3 regions of the Enterobacter cloacae complex sp. 394F7 genome follow, and region 3 is predicted to be linked to each of the others. Evidence: predicted binding sites of a transcription regulator. Region 3 holds the regulator's gene; each other region holds the start of a gene.
The links. Region 3 encodes LexA, which represses DNA repair genes until DNA is damaged. Its sites were predicted from a motif close to TNCTGTATGTACATACAGNA; they were not measured.
Positions count from the first base shown of each region.

Region 1: a site for LexA is predicted at 2,544-2,563, ahead of AC2FAK_RS08695 (YebG family protein). Genes of this name have one in related genera too.
Region 2: a site for LexA is predicted at 3,125-3,144, ahead of metR (HTH-type transcriptional regulator MetR). Genes of this name have one in related genera too.

Region 1 covers NZ_JBXWCS010000004.1:358,336-363,895, reverse strand. Annotated here, with positions in the region: gene AC2FAK_RS08715 (2-thiouracil desulfurase family protein) at 1-339, opposite strand, end outside; gene AC2FAK_RS08710 (nitroreductase) at 533-850, shown strand; gene AC2FAK_RS08705 (DUF1963 domain-containing protein) at 903-1,580, opposite strand; partial or broken gene AC2FAK_RS08700 (ASCH domain-containing protein) at 1,740-2,096, shown strand; gene AC2FAK_RS08695 (YebG family protein) at 2,219-2,530, opposite strand; gene AC2FAK_RS08690 (alpha/beta fold hydrolase) at 2,769-3,599, shown strand; gene AC2FAK_RS08685 (helix-turn-helix domain-containing protein) at 3,609-4,010, opposite strand; gene oqxA (multidrug efflux RND transporter periplasmic adaptor subunit OqxA) at 4,345-5,520, shown strand; gene oqxB (multidrug efflux RND transporter permease subunit OqxB) at 5,544-5,560, shown strand, end outside.
Region 2 covers NZ_JBXWCS010000019.1:44,078-49,637, reverse strand. Annotated here, with positions in the region: gene AC2FAK_RS21435 (dienelactone hydrolase family protein) at 1-739, shown strand, start outside; gene metE (5-methyltetrahydropteroyltriglutamate--homocysteine S-methyltransferase) at 799-3,060, opposite strand; gene metR (HTH-type transcriptional regulator MetR) at 3,176-4,129, shown strand; gene AC2FAK_RS21420 (carboxylate/amino acid/amine transporter) at 4,017-4,916, opposite strand; gene yigL (sugar/pyridoxal phosphate phosphatase YigL) at 4,999-5,560, opposite strand, start outside.
Region 3 covers NZ_JBXWCS010000018.1:34,896-40,455, reverse strand. Annotated here, with positions in the region: gene AC2FAK_RS21065 (conjugal transfer protein TraF) at 1-44, opposite strand, end outside; gene AC2FAK_RS21060 (cupin domain-containing protein) at 265-753, opposite strand; gene zur (zinc uptake transcriptional repressor Zur) at 869-1,381, shown strand; gene AC2FAK_RS21050 (CsbD family protein) at 1,451-1,660, opposite strand; partial or broken gene AC2FAK_RS21045 (hypothetical protein) at 1,710-1,784, opposite strand; gene dinF (MATE family efflux transporter DinF) at 1,781-3,118, opposite strand; gene lexA (transcriptional repressor LexA) at 3,183-3,791, opposite strand; gene AC2FAK_RS21030 (diacylglycerol kinase) at 3,900-4,268, opposite strand; gene plsB (glycerol-3-phosphate 1-O-acyltransferase PlsB) at 4,423-5,560, shown strand, end outside.

The DNA of each region.
Region 1 (5,560 bases), on a different contig from region 3:
GGTTGGGCTGCCATCCGTGAGCAGCGCCGCGCGACAGCCATGCTCCTGTGCGGTACGTAGCGCAAGCCAGGCGGCAAGCTGATAGTGCTCGGTGACATCCTGGCCCGTATTCTCAATGATTCTGGCCTGCCCGCGCATGACATCCCGACCGTCGGCCGACAAAATCTCTGCTGGTGGTCGGGGCACCGGCAACCCGGCAGCCAGTTCAGGGCAGTGGATCACTAACCGCTGCTCCGCTTGCCAGCGGGAGAGTTGCGCCATCGCCTTCGCTTTTTCGCTGCCGTTGTAACGCACCCTGAACCCCATCAGGCACGCACTGACCAGAATTTTATTTATCATCGCTTCCCTGTCGTGTAGATGATGAAAGTGAGGAAGTGTAACACGCTGCGGGTACTGGCGTGGATGGTGAAGGTTGGCTGTGTGTGAGAAATATAGTTGAGGAAGATAAGCACCTGTTTAATCGTCTGGCTGTTCAGTATTATTATTCAGCATCGTAAATTGTCTGAATTCGATACGTTGATGAGGGATTAGGATGGAACAGAATTTCACACCTGAACAAATTGAAATGATAAACCGTGTTGTTTTTGCGCAAATCAACGTAATGAATGAGAAAATTGCTCAAATCATTGAAGATACAGAATCTACGGCACACCATCAATTGAAGGATAATGGCATCGACATGACAGATTTCTATCCCGCGAATAAGCATTTCCTGATGATGTCGCTTATACAACATCTGATAGATAAAGTGCACGGTGGCGATATGGCGCTGGCCCAAAAGATGCTGATTATGGAAGCTAAGAGGCTGAACATCAGCGTAAATGTTGAGGCGGATAAGTCGAGAGAGTGAGTCGCAGAAATGGCCGGGCATGGGTCATTCATAGCATTGTGATGACGTATGCTCAGTAAAACTGACACGAAAACGTCCAGAGTCCCTCCGGTGATTTGTGAAAATAGCCGATACCATTATCCGCCCACATCCAGTTGACCTTTTCCTCTGATCCCACCTGAAAGACAAAGTCTTCTATCCCCGCGCCATGTTGTATCTCCATCGGATATCCTCCGACCTTGGTTCCCCTGTAGCGTTTGAAATCATCATGGAAGCGGTCGCTTGCCTCCTGATCATCGTTTACGTCAGAAAGGTCAATAATATCCCAGGCATCCTCCCATCCCGGCGCATCATCATTGACGCCCAACCATCGAACCGGAAATGCGCGATAAGGCGTGTCTGTTGCAGGCAATAACTCAAGCCCTTCAAGGGTGGCATATTCGCGTATGAGCCAACCTTCACCATGAGGTTTATCAAATGGATGGCTTTCAATATTGTGAAAGAGCACCAGGAGTGCGACGTCCTTCAGTTGCTCAGGGATAACGGGAAGCTCATCTATACGAATCTGAAGAAGCGGAAACATCGGCTGCCCCTTCCAGAGTGGTAATCCTTCACCGGGAAGAGCGACACCGTTCAAAAACCAGGATGTAAGGGGGTCTGCCGGGGGACGAAAACCGCCCACTTGTGCCACCGATGCAGGACGTAATTTGGATCTGAGCTCGTCTAAAACTAACGCACTCCTGGATTTCATATGTGTCGCCTTACGTATGGAGAGACTCTATACAGTCTGAAATAAAGACATTTTTATTATATCGTAATCATTATTCATCAGACCTGCATATAAAAAGGGCTTGTCATGTTTGCGGTTGAGAAATTAAAAGTGAAGTACCCAGGCGCCGGTGCCTGGCAAATGGGCGACAGCCCGGAACTGGCCAGCGAGCTTGCAGACCTGATTAAAAAAGGGATCAAAACCGCTTCCTGCGGATCTTTTGCCTCTTATCAGCAGGAGGAGTCTGCCCCGCGGATCGGGAGCTATAACATTATTCTTGATGGCCAGAATGTTCCGGTCTGTGTCACCCGGCTGGTTTAAATGCGACTGGTGCGTTTTTGTGATGTGACCGAGGCGTTTGCCCGTAAAGAAGGTGAAGGCGATTTAAGCCTTGAATACTGGCAGAAAGAGCATCAACGATTTTTCACCCGAGAAGGTCATTTTTCTGAAGATATGGAGTTGATCGCAGAAGAATTTGAAGTGGTTGAGGTGCTGTGAAAGGAGAGAAAATTAATCGCCCGGGCCAGGACGTAGCAGTGAGGGTGTGAAAGGCGCCACCGGCGCCCTGGTGTAAGACGTATTGCAGTACCTCGACTGTTTTTCCACCGTAAATGTCCCTGTCAGGCAGCTTTCACGGCTCGGATTTTTTTACTGCCAGCCTCATCAGATTCTGTTTTGTCGGTTACAGCGTTGAGATCGGGCAGTTTGCTGGTACGCAGAATATGCTGCACGGCCTCTTTCTGCTCGGCGAGATACAGCCCCAGATCTTCAGCCTGCGTTTCGTCCATCTGCAGTCCGCTTTGCAGCAGCCAGTCGGTGAACGCGTCTGCCATGTCGAGCAGTTTGTCGTGCGCGTCAGCCTCTTTCTTACTGGCAAATGTCATTTTCTCTTCACCTTTTCTTACAACAACATATTTTGTTTCAACCGCCATGATGCGCCCCTTTCACTGTATTTATATACAGTATAGCCCTTCACGGTGTAGCTTGCAGCTAAAATTTATTTTCTGTCCGTCCCCCTTACCGCTGCCCCACTCTGCCCGCCAGTGGGTGAGCCTTAACCCAGACGGCCAGCGTATGAACTACACTTCTTAATTCGCGGCGGAGTCGGGCCGTATACCGCATTTCATTTCTGCCTTTCATGCAATCTGTCTATCTGAGTGGAGAATAATCATGGGTTATGTAACAACTCGCGATGGCGTCAATATCTACTACAAGGACTGGGGTCCAAAAGACGGGAAAGTGATCTTTTTCCATCACGGCTGGCCGCTAAGCAGTGATGACTGGGACGCCCAGATGCTGTTCTTCGTCAATAAAGGATTTCGCGTTGTGGCCCATGACCGTCGCGGTCATGGTCGTTCAGATCAGGTGTGGGACGGCCATGATATGGATCACTACGCTGACGATGTGGCCGCCGTTGTGGAACATCTTGGCGTACAGGGTGCGATGCATGTCGGGCATTCAACCGGCGGCGGTGAGGTGGTGCGTTATATCGCCCGGCACGGTGAAGACAAAGTTTCCAAAGCCGTACTGATCAGTGCTGTACCGCCCCTGATGGTGAAGACGGAGAGTAATCCTCAGGGTACGCCAAAGTCAGTGTTTGATGATTTTCAGGCCCAGCTGGCGGCGAATCGTCCTCAGTTTTATTATGACGTGCCCGCGGGACCGTTCTATGGATTTAATCGCCCGGGGGCGAAGCCTTCCGAAGCGGTCATCTATAACTGGTACCGTCAGGGGATGATGGGAAGCGCCAAGGCGCATTACGATGGGATTGTGGCCTTCTCGCAGACTGACTTCACGGAAGACCTTAAAGGGATATCCATCCCTGTTCTGGTCATTCATGGGGATGACGATCAGGTGGTGCCGTATGCAGATTCCGGCGCGATGTCAGTCAAGCTGGTCCAAAACGGAACCCTGCATACGTATAAAGGCGCGCCTCACGGTATCCCAACGACACATGCCGATCAGGTTAATGCCGATCTTCTCGCCTTTATAAACAGTTAACCCCGCGCCTTACCCCCTCAGGCGGGAGCAAAACGGTTCCCGCCCAGGCCAGGGTGATGTCTGGCATAAATGCCGCGTTTTGGGGCTTACAATGCTGCGACGCCATGCCCCCGGAGCCTGACCATACTGACGCTTAAAGCTGCGGTTGAAAGACTGCTGGGAGTCAAAACCCAACGCGATCGCCACGTTCAGGATCGGCTCATCGCTATGGGTTAACCGCTCCATCGATTTTTGAAGTTTCTGTGCACGGATATACTCGGCAATAGGATAACCCGTGTGTTCTTTGAAGATCCGCTGAAGATGCCATTTTGAATAGCCTGCACGCTTTGATACGGTCTCAATGTCCAGACGACTATCCAGGTTATTGTCGATCCAGTCGAGCAGATCGTGAATAAATGCGCCAGTGTCCATCTTCTCCCCCACACGCCACGTAGTAAAAAGCACCTTTGTTAGTTGCATTTAAAGATGGCCCGACTTGATGTTAAATGCAAGTTTTATTGTTGCATTTAAATCCCTGCCGAAAACGCGCCTTTTTCCCCGCCCTCAAATAGCACATAAAGTGCAACAATTATTCTTGCACTAAATTTAGCGCCTACCTACAATCGCCGCGATAGTGTATTCACAATTGTTACAGTTTTGTGGCGATGAACGACACAAATGGCCTTAAGCCAGCCCGGACAAAGGAAGTGGCGCGGCGTCCCCCGTTGCGTCTTGCCCGGCGGCTACAACTACCGGAATAAAAATAATGAGCCTGCAAAAAACCTGGGGTAATTTTCATCTGAACGCGTTGGGCGCGGTGTTACTCTCCGCCCTGCTCGTCGGGTGTGACGAGGGTGTCGCGCAAAATGCCGCGCCACAAGCGCCCACCGTCAGCGCCGCTGACGTGGTCGTCAAGTCCATTAGCCAGTGGGACAGCTTTAATGGCCGGATCGAAGCGGTGGAAAGCGTACAGCTCCGCCCTCGCGTCTCCGGCTACATTGATAAAGTGAATTACACCGACGGTCAGGAGGTCAAAAAAGGCCAGGTATTGTTCACGATCGATGACAGAACATATCGCGCCACGCTGGAACAGGCGCAGGCAGCGCTGGCAAGAGCCAAAACGCAGGCCAGCCTGGCGCAAAGCGAGGCAAACCGTACCGATAAACTGGTCAATACCCATCTGGTCTCACGTGAAGAGTGGGAGCAGCGCCGCGCTGCTGCCGTCCAGGCCCAGGCCGACATTCGCGCCGCACAGGCGGCGGTGGATGCCGCGCAGCTGAACCTGGATTTCACTAAAGTGACCGCCCCTATCGACGGGCGCGCCAGCCGCGCGTTGATCACCAGCGGGAACCTCGTTACCGCCGGTGACAGCGCCAGCGTGCTCACCACGCTGGTCTCGCAGAAGACGGTTTACGTCTACTTTGACGTGGATGAGTCAACTTACCTTCACTATCAAAAACTCGCCCTCAGCGGGCACGGTGCCGCCAGCACTCACCAGGCGCTACCGGTTGAGATTGGGCTGGTGGGCGAGGATGGCTATCCCCATCAGGGCAAAGTCGATTTTCTTGATAATCAGTTAACACCCAGTACCGGCACCATCCGCATGCGCGCGCTGCTGGATAACACACAGCGTCAGTTCACGCCGGGACTGTTTGCCCGCGTCCGCCTGCCGGGCAGCGCGGAGTTCCAGGCCACGCTAATTGACGACAAGGCAGTACTGACCGATCAGGATCGGAAGTATGTCTATGTCGTTGATAAAGAGAGTAAAGCGCAGCGTCGTGATATTACGCCAGGGCGTCTGGCCGACGGTTTACGTATCGTCCAGCAGGGGCTGAAGCCTGGCGATAAAGTCATCGTCGACGGTTTACAAAAAGTGTTTATGCCGGGCATGCCGGTAAACGCGAAAACCGTTGCCATGACCACCCGCGCCGCCCTTAACTGATCCCTTATCTGAGAATCCGACCCATGGACTTTTCCCGCTT
Region 2 (5,560 bases), on a different contig from region 3:
AGACGCCATTACGGCGGGAGAGACCTCCATTCCCTCGCAGGGGGAAAATATGCCTGCTTACCACGCACGACCAGCATCGGCAGACGGTCCGCTGCCGATCGTGATTGTGGTTCAGGAAATTTTCGGCGTTCATGAACATATTCGCGACCTCTGCCGCCGACTGGCGCTGGAAGGTTACCTGGCCGTTGCGCCAGAGCTCTATTTCCGTCAGGGCGATCCGAACGACTACAGCGATATCCCAACGCTTTTGAGCAACCTGGTCAGTAAAGTGCCGGATGCACAGGTGCTGGCCGATCTGGATCATGTTGCCAACTGGGCGGCGCGTAACGGCGGTGATGCGCATCGCCTGATGATAACGGGGTTCTGCTGGGGCGGACGCATTAGCTGGCTGTATGCCGCGCACAATCCGCAGCTGAAAGCTGCTGTGGCCTGGTACGGTAAACTGGTGGGCGAAAAAACGCTGAACTCGCCAAAACATCCGGTTGATATCGCCACAGACTTAAATGCCCCGGTGCTGGGACTGTACGGTGGTCAGGACACGGGTATTCCACTCGATACGGTAGAGACCATGCGCCATGCGCTACGCGCGGCGAATGCGAAGGCCGACATTGTCGTATACCCGGATGCCGGACACGCGTTTAACGCCGATTATCGCCCGAGCTATCACGCGGAGTCAGCCAAAGATGGCTGGCAGCGGATGCTGGCGTGGTTTAGCCACTACGGCGGCAAGAAAGCGTAAACATAAAAGCCCGGTGGCGGCGATGCCTTACCGGGCTACATAATGGGATCGACTCTGTCTTAACCCTGACGCAAATTCTGCGCCGCTTTCACCATATTCGCCAGCGCCGCGCGGGTTTCAGGCCAGCCGCGGGTTTTCAGACCGCAGTCCGGGTTCACCCACAGGCGCTCTGCCGGAATGCGCTGAGCGGCTTTCTTCAGCAGGGCTTCGATCCACTCTACGCTCGGCACGTTCGGGGAGTGAATGTCATATACGCCCGGCCCGATTTCGTTCGGGTAATCGAACTCTTCGAATGACTCCAGCAGTTCCATATCTGAACGCGAGGTCTCGATGGTGATCACGTCGGCATCCAGTGCGGCAATGGAATCCATAATGTCGTTAAATTCGCAGTAACACATGTGGGTGTGGATCTGCGTGTCGTCCTTCGCCACTGCGGCATTGATGCGGAACGCTTCCACACCCCACTGCAGGTAGGCGTCCCAGTCGCTGCGACGCAGCGGTAATCCCTCGCGCAGGGCCGGTTCGTCAATCTGGATGATGCCAATGCCCGCCGCTTCCAGATCCGCCACTTCATCGCGCAGCGCCAGCGCAATTTGCTTCGCGATGGTTTCACGGGTCACGTCCTCACGCGGGAAGGACCAGCAAAGAATGGTCACCGGACCGGTCAACATGCCTTTTACCGGCTTGTCGGTCAGGGACTGGGCATATTTAGCCCATTCGACGGTGATCGGGTGCGGACGGCTGACGTCACCGATCACCACCGGTGGTTTTACACAGCGGGAACCATAGCTCTGTACCCAGCCGTTTTGGGTAAAGACGAAACCGTCCAGATGTTCACCGAAGTACTCCACCATGTCGTTACGCTCTGCCTCCCCGTGAACCAGCACGTCCAGGCCTAAGCGCTCCTGCTCCACAATCGCCTGTTTGATATGTTCCGCGATGCCGGTGCGGTAGTTGGCCGCATCAAGGTTGCCCTTTTTGAAGTCCAGGCGCAGGCCGCGGATCTCGGTAGTTTGCGGGAAGGAACCGATAGTGGTGGTTGGCCACGCAGGCAAGTTGAAACGGGCGCGCTGGGCTTCTGCACGCACTTCATACGGGCTTTGACGCTGGCTGTCCTGCGCGGTGATAGCCGCCAGACGTTTTTCCACCGCCGGGTTGTGAACGCGAGACGAATGACGACGGGCCTGAATCGGAGCGCTCCATTCGGTAATCGCCGCCGTGTCACCGCTGTTCAGGGCATCACGCAGCAGAGCCAGTTCTTCACATTTCTGCAAGGCAAAGGCAAACCAGCTTTTCACTTCCGCATCCAGGCGGGTTTCAACGCTGAGATCGATAGGGCTGTGCAGCAGTGAACACGAAGAGGCCACCCATAGCTCACGTTTGCCGACGATGTCCTTAATCTGAGCATATTTTTCTGTCAGATCGGCGCGCCAGACGTTACGACCGTTTACCAGCCCGGCAGAGAGCAGCCACTCCGCTGGCAGGCGCTTGTGCAGTTCTGCAACATCATCTTTTCCATGCACCAGGTCAACGTGCAGGCCCTGCACTGGCAATTTGGTGATGGTGCCGAGGTTCGGCGTCACACCTTCAAAGTAGGTGGTAAGCAGCAGCTTCACCTGCCCGGTCAGTGCATCGTAAGCCGGTTTGAAGGCATCGAGCCACGCTTGCGGCAGCTCGAGCACCAGCGCCGGTTCGTCGATTTGCACCCACTGAATACCGCGTTTGCCCAGCTCAATCAGCACCTGTTTGTAGACCGGCAGGATATCCTTCAGCAGGCTCAGACGATCGAACGGCTCGCCTTTGACTTTCCCTAACCACAGGTAGGTCACTGGCCCCAGCAGCACCGGTTTCACCTGGTGCCCCAGCGCCAGCGCTTCGTCCACTTCATCCAGCAACTGGGTCCAGGTCAGTTTGAACTGCTGACCTTTAACAAACTCCGGCACCATATAGTGATAGTTGGTGTTAAACCACTTGGTCATTTCCGCCGCTGCCGCTGGCTCACCGGTTGGCGCACGGCCACGGCCGATGCGGAACAGCGTGTCGATATCTACCGATCCATCGTTGTTCTGATGACGAGCCGGGACATTGCCAAGCAGCAGGCTGGTCGTCAGAACATGGTCGTACCAGGCGAAATCGCCCACCGGCAGCAGGTCTACGCCCGCCTGTTTTTGCTGCTCCCAGTGGCGGGCACGCAGTTCGCGGCCCACTGCCAGCAGCTCTTCACGCGTGGTGTTTCCTGCCCAGTAGCTTTCTTGTGCTTTTTTTAGCTCGCGACGCAGGCCAACGCGAGGGAAACCGAGAGTGTGATTGCGGATTGTCATGTCATGCCCCTTGTGAAATTCGTTATTTAGACGTCCAGATGTTTACACATCTATAATTGGCAGGTACTGTATATTCCTCAAGCGCAAAATGTTCATGGCGAAGTGAAGGACTTTCATGATCGAGATAAAACACCTGAAAACGCTACAAGCGTTGCGAAACTGCGGTTCTCTCGCGGCGGCGGCGGCCTCACTGCACCAGACTCAGTCCGCCCTTTCTCACCAGTTCAGCGATCTGGAACAACGTCTCGGCTTTCGTCTTTTTGTGCGTAAGAGCCAGCCGCTGCGCTTTACCCCCCAGGGCGAGATCCTCCTGCAGCTGGCAAATCAGGTGCTGCCGCAGATTGCCAGCGCGCTTCAGTCCTGCAATGAGCCGCAACAAACTAAATTGCGTATCGCCATTGAGTGCCACAGCTGTATTCAGTGGCTGACCCCCGCGCTTGAGAACTTCCGCCAGAAGTGGCCGCAGGTAGAAATGGACTTTACCTCCGGCGTGACGTTTGACCCGCAGCCGTCACTCCAGCAGGGCGAGCTGGATCTGGTGATGACGTCAGACATTCTGCCGCGTAGCGGCCTGCATTATTCGCCAATGTTCGATTATGAGGTGCGTCTGGTGCTGGCACCGGATCATCCGCTGGCCAGCAAGACGCGTATCACCCCGGAAGACCTGGCGACTGAAACGCTGCTGATATACCCGGTGCAGCGCAGTCGCCTGGATATCTGGCGCCATTTCCTGCAGCCGGCGGGCATCAGTCCACAGCTGAAAAGCGTGGATAATACGTTGCTGTTGATTCAGATGGTTGCCGCCAGAATGGGCATCGCGGCGCTGCCGCACTGGGTGGTAGAGAGTTTTGAACGCCAGGGCCTGGTGGTCACCAAAACCCTGGGAGAAGGACTGTGGAGCCGGCTGTACGCCGCCGTGCGCGATGGCGAGCAGCGTCAGCCGATCACGGAAGCGTTTATTCGCTCAACGCGGAACCACGCGTGCGACCATCTTCCGTTTGTGCGGAGCGCGGAGCGACCCAACGGCGATGTACCCACAGCGAAGCCAGGATCACCGCTCCCCCAATAAGGAAACTCGGCCAGTGGGGCTGTTGCTGCCAGATAGCAAGGTTTACCAGTAGCCCCGCGGGCACGTGCACGTTGTTCATGATGCCCAGCGTACCGGCGTCTACCTGAGTTGCGCCATAGTTCCACATGAAGTACCCCAGCCCCGAGGCCACCACACCCAGCCAGACCAGAATGCCCCACTGCACGGTGGTGGTAGGTAATTTTTGCGGGTTACCCAACATAAACCAGGCTGCGACCGCGACCACCGCCGCCCCCATATAGAACCAGGCAAACGCGTTGTGCTGTGGCATCGGGCGGGTTTCCATCAGGCGCTTGTAGCCCACCATACCAATAGCGAAGCTGATGTTTGCTAACTGCACGAACATCAGGCCGGTCCAGAAGTGATCGCTCACTTTATCGTAGCGAATAATCGCCGCGCCAATCACCGCCAGCGCTGCGCTCAACAGATAGCCCCAACGCAGACGACGCCTGCTGAGCAGGTCGTAAATCAGCGTGATATAGAGCGGCGTCAGCACTGTAAAGAGCAGAAACTCCGAGACGGACAAGTAGATATACGCCCGAAAGCTAAACAGATACATGATGCCGAGCTGCATCGCCCCCACCAGCATATACAGCAAAACGGTTTGCAGGGATTGTCCGCGCGTACGCAAAAAGGGCAGGAACACCAGCGCCGCCAGCCCCACGCGCATCAGCACCGAGAAATAGCTGTCGACCGATCCGGCAAGGTATTCGCCAATCAGGCTAAAGGAGAAGGCCCACAGGATAGTGGTGATAATGAGTAGCGCCACAATGCTTGTCTCTCAGAAAGAAGGAGAGGCATTGTAGCGAACTCTTTAGTTGACAACTGAGCAATAAACAACCAAATGAAGATTATTCAAGGAACAGCTTGCGCAGATATTTTGGTACCGCATTGTCTGCGTTGGTGCCGATCACTTCCAGCTCCGGGTGCAGGTCTTTCAGGCGCTGGTGCGCGTTCTGCATGATGCAGCCTTTACCCGCCATCGAGAGCATCTCAGCATCGTTCATGCCATCACCAAATGCGATACAGTCTTTCAGCTCAAAGCCCATGCGTTTGGCCACCGCTTCCAGAGCGTGCCCCTTGGAAACGCCACCCGCCATCACTTCCAGGCAGGTCAGCGTGGAGAAGCTTACGTTGACGCGATCGCCCCAGCGGGCGTTGATCGCCTGCTCCAGCGGCAGCAGTTCTTCGTGACTTTCGCAGGTAAAGAAGACTTTGCTGATCCCTTCCGGCTCGAGCAGACCTGGCTCATACAGGGAGTAGTTAAACACCGCTTCTTTGAAGAAGCGCATCTCTTCCGGGCGGTGGCGGTTCATGAACCAGTCATCGTCGCGGTAAACGTTCGTGACGATAGCCGGATTATTGTGCACCACACCGAACAGATCGGCGGCAATGTCGCGATCCAGGTTGTGG
Region 3 (5,560 bases):
CGTGATTCTGTCCAGGTATTGGCTGCTCCCGCCTGATTTGCCATAAACAGGGAGACAGCGATGCTAACCACCGAAAATTTAAAATGTTTTTTCACAGTATGCTCGTCTTATTGTCGTTAATAACATCACCCTGTTTGTTATCACCCAAACAGGAACGAACTATTGCTGTGAATAAGTACAAAAAGACCCGCTATTTCCTTAAGTAAAACTCCGGACAGGCCTGTTGTTATTTGTGACGGCCCTCAATATTTATAGAAGAGGAAATTATTTTTTCCCAGGTTTTCCATCGTGCGGCCCAAAGAACTGAGGGGGATGATCAACCCAGCGATCTTCACGCGTGGCGGCATACTCCGGATTAAGCGGATAGTAGATTCGGTTGTGCTTCTTGTTAGCCTCGCCAACAACCAGTAATCGCACCTCTTCTTCGGTGTTATTAATAAAGGTATGGCAGACGCCGGTGCCAGCAGGAAACCCTACGCTGTCGCCGGGTTCAAGCTTCCACAAATAGCCGTTAATCCAGGCTTCCGGATACCCTTCCAGCACATAGATGAACTCCTCTTCGTCGCTTTCCGCGTGGGGATAGGAGGTTCGACGCCCGGGCGGCAAACGCTCGTGGTGAATACCGATTCGCCTGAGCCCCAGGTGACGAGCCAGCGGTGCACCGATGGAGAAAAGCTCGTTGCTGTCGGGATAGGTTGAATTATCTGGCTCTTCCACGTCTCGCCAGTGCCGAATACAGTCAGGTTTTTTCATATTTAATTTCCCGGTTTGCGATGGGTCAGGTATAGCACAGCCTGGCGGATCTCGGCGTTTTTACCAGAACATGGTAAAGTGAGGGTTTGCCAGCCTATAACATCCGAGGTGCTAAATGGATAAGTCCACAAAAGAGCTGTTAGCGCAGGCAGAGAAGCTGTGCGCGCAACGCAATGTGCGCCTGACTCCGCAGCGCCTTGAAGTCTTGCGTCTGATGACCCTGCAGCAGGGCGCCATCAGCGCATACGACCTGCTCGACCTGCTGCGCGAAAGCGAGCCACAGGCTAAACCGCCTACGGTCTATCGTGCGCTAGATTTTCTGCTGGAACAAGGGTTTGTACACAAGGTCGAATCCACAAACAGTTATGTGTTGTGTCATCTTTTTGACCAGCCAACCCATACGTCGGCCATGTTTATCTGCGACCGTTGTGGCGTGGTGAAAGAAGAAGGGGCGGAAGGCGTAGAAGATATTATGCATACGCTGGCGGCCAGAATGGGCTTTGCCTTGCGCCATAACGTCATTGAAGCACACGGATTATGCTCTGCGTGTGTAGAAGTGGAGGCCTGCCGGCATCAGGACGCGTGCCACCATGACCACTCTATCCTCGTAAAGAAAAAGCCGCGTTAACAGCCAAAACAAAGGCGGCCCATGGCCGCCCTCAGGGAGTACTTCCTTGTACTGTCGGGTATCACACGGTTACCAACGGTAGTCGTTGCGTTTTTCCCAGTCGCCGACCTCTTTTTCCGCCTGGTCTTTCTCGTAACCGTAGCGTTCCTGAATTTTACCGACAAGCTGATCGCGTTTACCTTCGATGACCGTCATATCGTCATCCGTCAGCTTACCCCACTGTTCTTTCGCTTTACCTTTGAACTGCTTCCAGTTGCCGCCGATTTCGTCTTTATTCATCATCGTGTCCTCTTAGTTAAGCGTCGGGTCGTAACGTCCGTTACGTTCTTTTCTGCTGGACGTGATAATAATTGTAGTTAAGGATTCGGCAGTTGATTTCATATTCGGAATCTTTAACCGTCACGATATATCGTTGCGGGAAGGAAGCCAGGTATTGTTTTGCCAGTGCCGGTGCCAGATAAAGCCCAGTGACAGGCCCCGCAACGCGAGAAAGACCGCCAGGGAGAGCCATAAACCATGGTTACCCAGCCAGGGGAGCGTGAGCAGCGTCAGGGCAAAACCAGCCGCCGCCACCGCCATACTGTTACGCATCTCCGCTCCTCGCGTCGCGCCAATAAACATACCGTCCAGCAGATAGCACCAGACCCCCACCACCGGCAAAATGACCTGCCAGATGAGGTAATGACTTGCCAGCTCGCGCAGTGCAGGAAGGGAGGTGAGTAACGCAATAATCTGTTCGCCAAAACAGGCGTAAATCAGCGCGAACGCCAGCGCCACCAGCCCCGACTGCCGACAGGCCGCCCGCCAGACATCCCGCAGCTGACCACTTTCACGTGCGCCGTATGCCTGGCCGGAATGCGCTTCCACAGCATAGGCAAAGCCATCCAGTGCATAGGCGGTAAAGGTCAGCAGCGTCATCAGAACGGCATTCACCGCGACGATATCTGGCCCAAGCCGGGCGCCAAAGACCGTCAGTGCGCCGAAACAGAGCTGCAGCAGCAGTGAGCGCAGCATAATGTCGCGATTAAGCGCCAGCAGGGTGCGGATATTGCCTCGCCATGCATTCTTGAGCAGTGTAACGGAGATCCCGCGCATGACCAGCACCCGCCATACCATCCACAGACCAAGGATAAACGTCCCGTATTCGGCAATCGCCGTCGCCAGTGCCGCACCCTGCACGTTCATGTGCAGGCCCATCACCAGCCAGAGATCGAGCACGATGTTGAGGAGGTTGCCTACCACCAGCAGGATCACGGGCGCGCGGGCATACTGCACGCCGAGTAACCACCCCAACAGAACCAGATTGGCCAGCGACGCGGGCGCGCTGAGCCAGCGAATTTCCAGGAAGCGTCGTGCCTGCTCCAGTACCGCCTCGCTGCCGCCAACGACATGCAGCGCCAGATCAATCAGTGGGGTACGTAATATAGCGATTAACGCGCCTGCCCCAAGCGCCAGAATTAACGGCTGAACCAGCGCACGCGCCAGACGCAAAGGATCTTTAGCACCGTACGCCTGCGCCGTAAGCCCGGTGGTACTCATGCGCAAAAAGAGCAGGAGCATAAAAAGGAAGCTGGTCGCCGTCGCGCCAATCGCCACGCCGCCCAGATAGATGGGTGAATCAAGGTGACCAATAACTGCCGTATCCACCAGCCCCAGCAGAGGAACGGTGATATTGGAAAAAATCATCGGCAGTGCAAGACGCCACAATGCCTTATCGGATGCCGTAAGCAGTGACATGAAAAAATACCGGGAGTGGATAAGGAATCAGGCCACGGCAGATCCGTAGCCTGTCAGGATGAGATTACAGCCATTCTCCGTTGCGAATGACCCCTACCGCCAGCCCCTCGATAGAGAAGTTTTGTTCGCGGAGGTCTACCACAATGGGGGAAAACTCGTTGTTTTCCGGCAGCAGCTGAACCGTATTACCTTGCTTTTTCAGGCGTTTAACGGTGACTTCATCATCGATGCGTGCCACCACAACCTGGCCGTTACGCACGTCTTGCGTTTTATGCACCGCAAGCAGATCGCCGTCAAGAATACCGATGTCTTTCATGGACATACCGCTTACGCGCAGCAGGAAATCCGCGCTCGGCTTGAACATGCCGGGATCAACCTGATAGTGGCCTTCAATATGCTGTTGCGCCAGCAGAGGTTCACCTGCCGCGACGCGCCCCACCAGCGGAATGCCCGTCTCTTCTTCCACCAGCAGGCGGATACCGCGTGAAGCACCCGATACAATCTCAATTACGCCTTTACGCGCCAGCGCTTTCAGGTGTTCCTCGGCAGCGTTCGGAGAACGGAAGCCCAGACGCTGCGCGATTTCCGCACGCGTGGGTGGCATACCCGTCTGGCCGATATGATCCCGAATGAGATCAAACACCTCTTGCTGCCTGGTCGTTAACGCTTTCATTCCGCCCCCTGGGTGTATATACAGTTATGCTGTGAGTATATACAGTCAAAGGCGATTTTGGAACCAAAAACTGCACAAAAAACCAGGGACTTAATTATTCCTCGAGGCTCATCGGAAATGTGACCAAAGCAGCGTGACCCAGGTGATGACCGCAGTGATAATCGCCAGCAACACGGCAGCAGAGCCCATGTCTTTTGCCCGGCCAGAAAGTTCGTGGAAATCAGAGCCAATACGGTCCACAACGGCCTCAATAGCGCTATTAATAATTTCCACTATCATCACCAACAGCACGGAGCCGATCAGAAGCACGCGGGTAATGGCATCAACATCAAGGAAACAGGCGATAATCACCGCGACAATCGCGGCGACACCCTCCTGGCGAAACGCGGCTTCGTTGACCCAAGCGGCGCGAAAACCTTTCCAGGAATAGCCAGCAGCTTTAATGATACGGGTTAACCCAGTGGTATTATTGGCCATTAAAAGAACCTTTTATTTGAAATAGCGTCAATAACAGGAGGCGCAACGTGTTGCGCTGTAGCCTGAAGTATGACGGGTAACAACAGTAATTTCGCGCGCTTTCTGTTATCCTTGCGCCGCAATTGCATTATTAACCAGAGGCTTTACATCGTTTATGTCTGGCTGGCCACGAATTTACTACAAATTACTTAATTTACCATTAAGCGTCCTGGTAAAAAGTAAGTCTATCCCAGCAGAACCCGCGCTGGAATTGGGGCTCGATACGTCGCGCCCTATTATGTATGTTTTGCCTTATAACTCGAAGGCAGACTTGCTGACGCTTCGCGCCCAGTGTCTGGCGCATGATTTACCTGACCCGCTTGAACCGTTAGAAGTCGACGGTACGCTATTGCCGCGATACGTGTTCATTCACGGTGGGCCACGCGTGTTTACCTATTACACGCCAAAAGAAGAGTCCATTAAGCTGTTCCACGACTATCTCGACCTGCATCGCAGCAATCCCGATCTGGATGTGCAGATGGTGCCGGTGTCGGTGATGTTTGGTCGTCGTCCGGGCCGCGAAAAGGGGGAAGAGAACCCACCGTTACGCATGCTTAATGGCATCCAGAAATTCTTCGCCGTCTCCTGGCTGGGGCGCGACAGCTTTGTGCGCTTCTCCCCTTCCGTCTCGCTGCGCCGGATGGCCGACGAGCACGGCACCGATAAGATCATCGCGCAAAAACTGGCGCGCGTGGCGCGCATGCATTTCGCTCGTCAGCGTCTGGCCGCCGTTGGCCCTCGCCTTCCGGCGCGTCAGGATCTCTTCAACAAGCTGCTGGCTTCCAAAGCGATCGCTCGTGCTGTTGAAGACGAAGCGCGCAGTAAAAAGATTTCTCATGAAAAAGCACAGCAGAACGCCATTGCGCTGATGGAAGAGATTGCCGCGAACTTCTCCTATGAGATGATCCGTCTTTCTGACCGCATCCTGGGCTTTACATGGAACCGCCTCTATCAGGGCATTAACGTCCATAACGCCGAGCGCGTTCGCCAACTGGCGCATGACGGCCATGAAATTGTTTATGTGCCCTGCCACCGCAGCCACATGGACTACCTGCTCCTCTCGTATGTGCTCTATCACCAGGGGCTGGTGCCACCGCACATCGCAGCCGGTATCAACCTGAACTTCTGGCCAGCAGGCCCGATTTTCCGCCGCCTGGGGGCGTTCTTCATTCGTCGTACCTTTAAGGGCAACAAGCTCTACTCCACCGTATTCCGTGAATATCTGGGCGAGCTGTTCAGCCGCGGTTATTCCG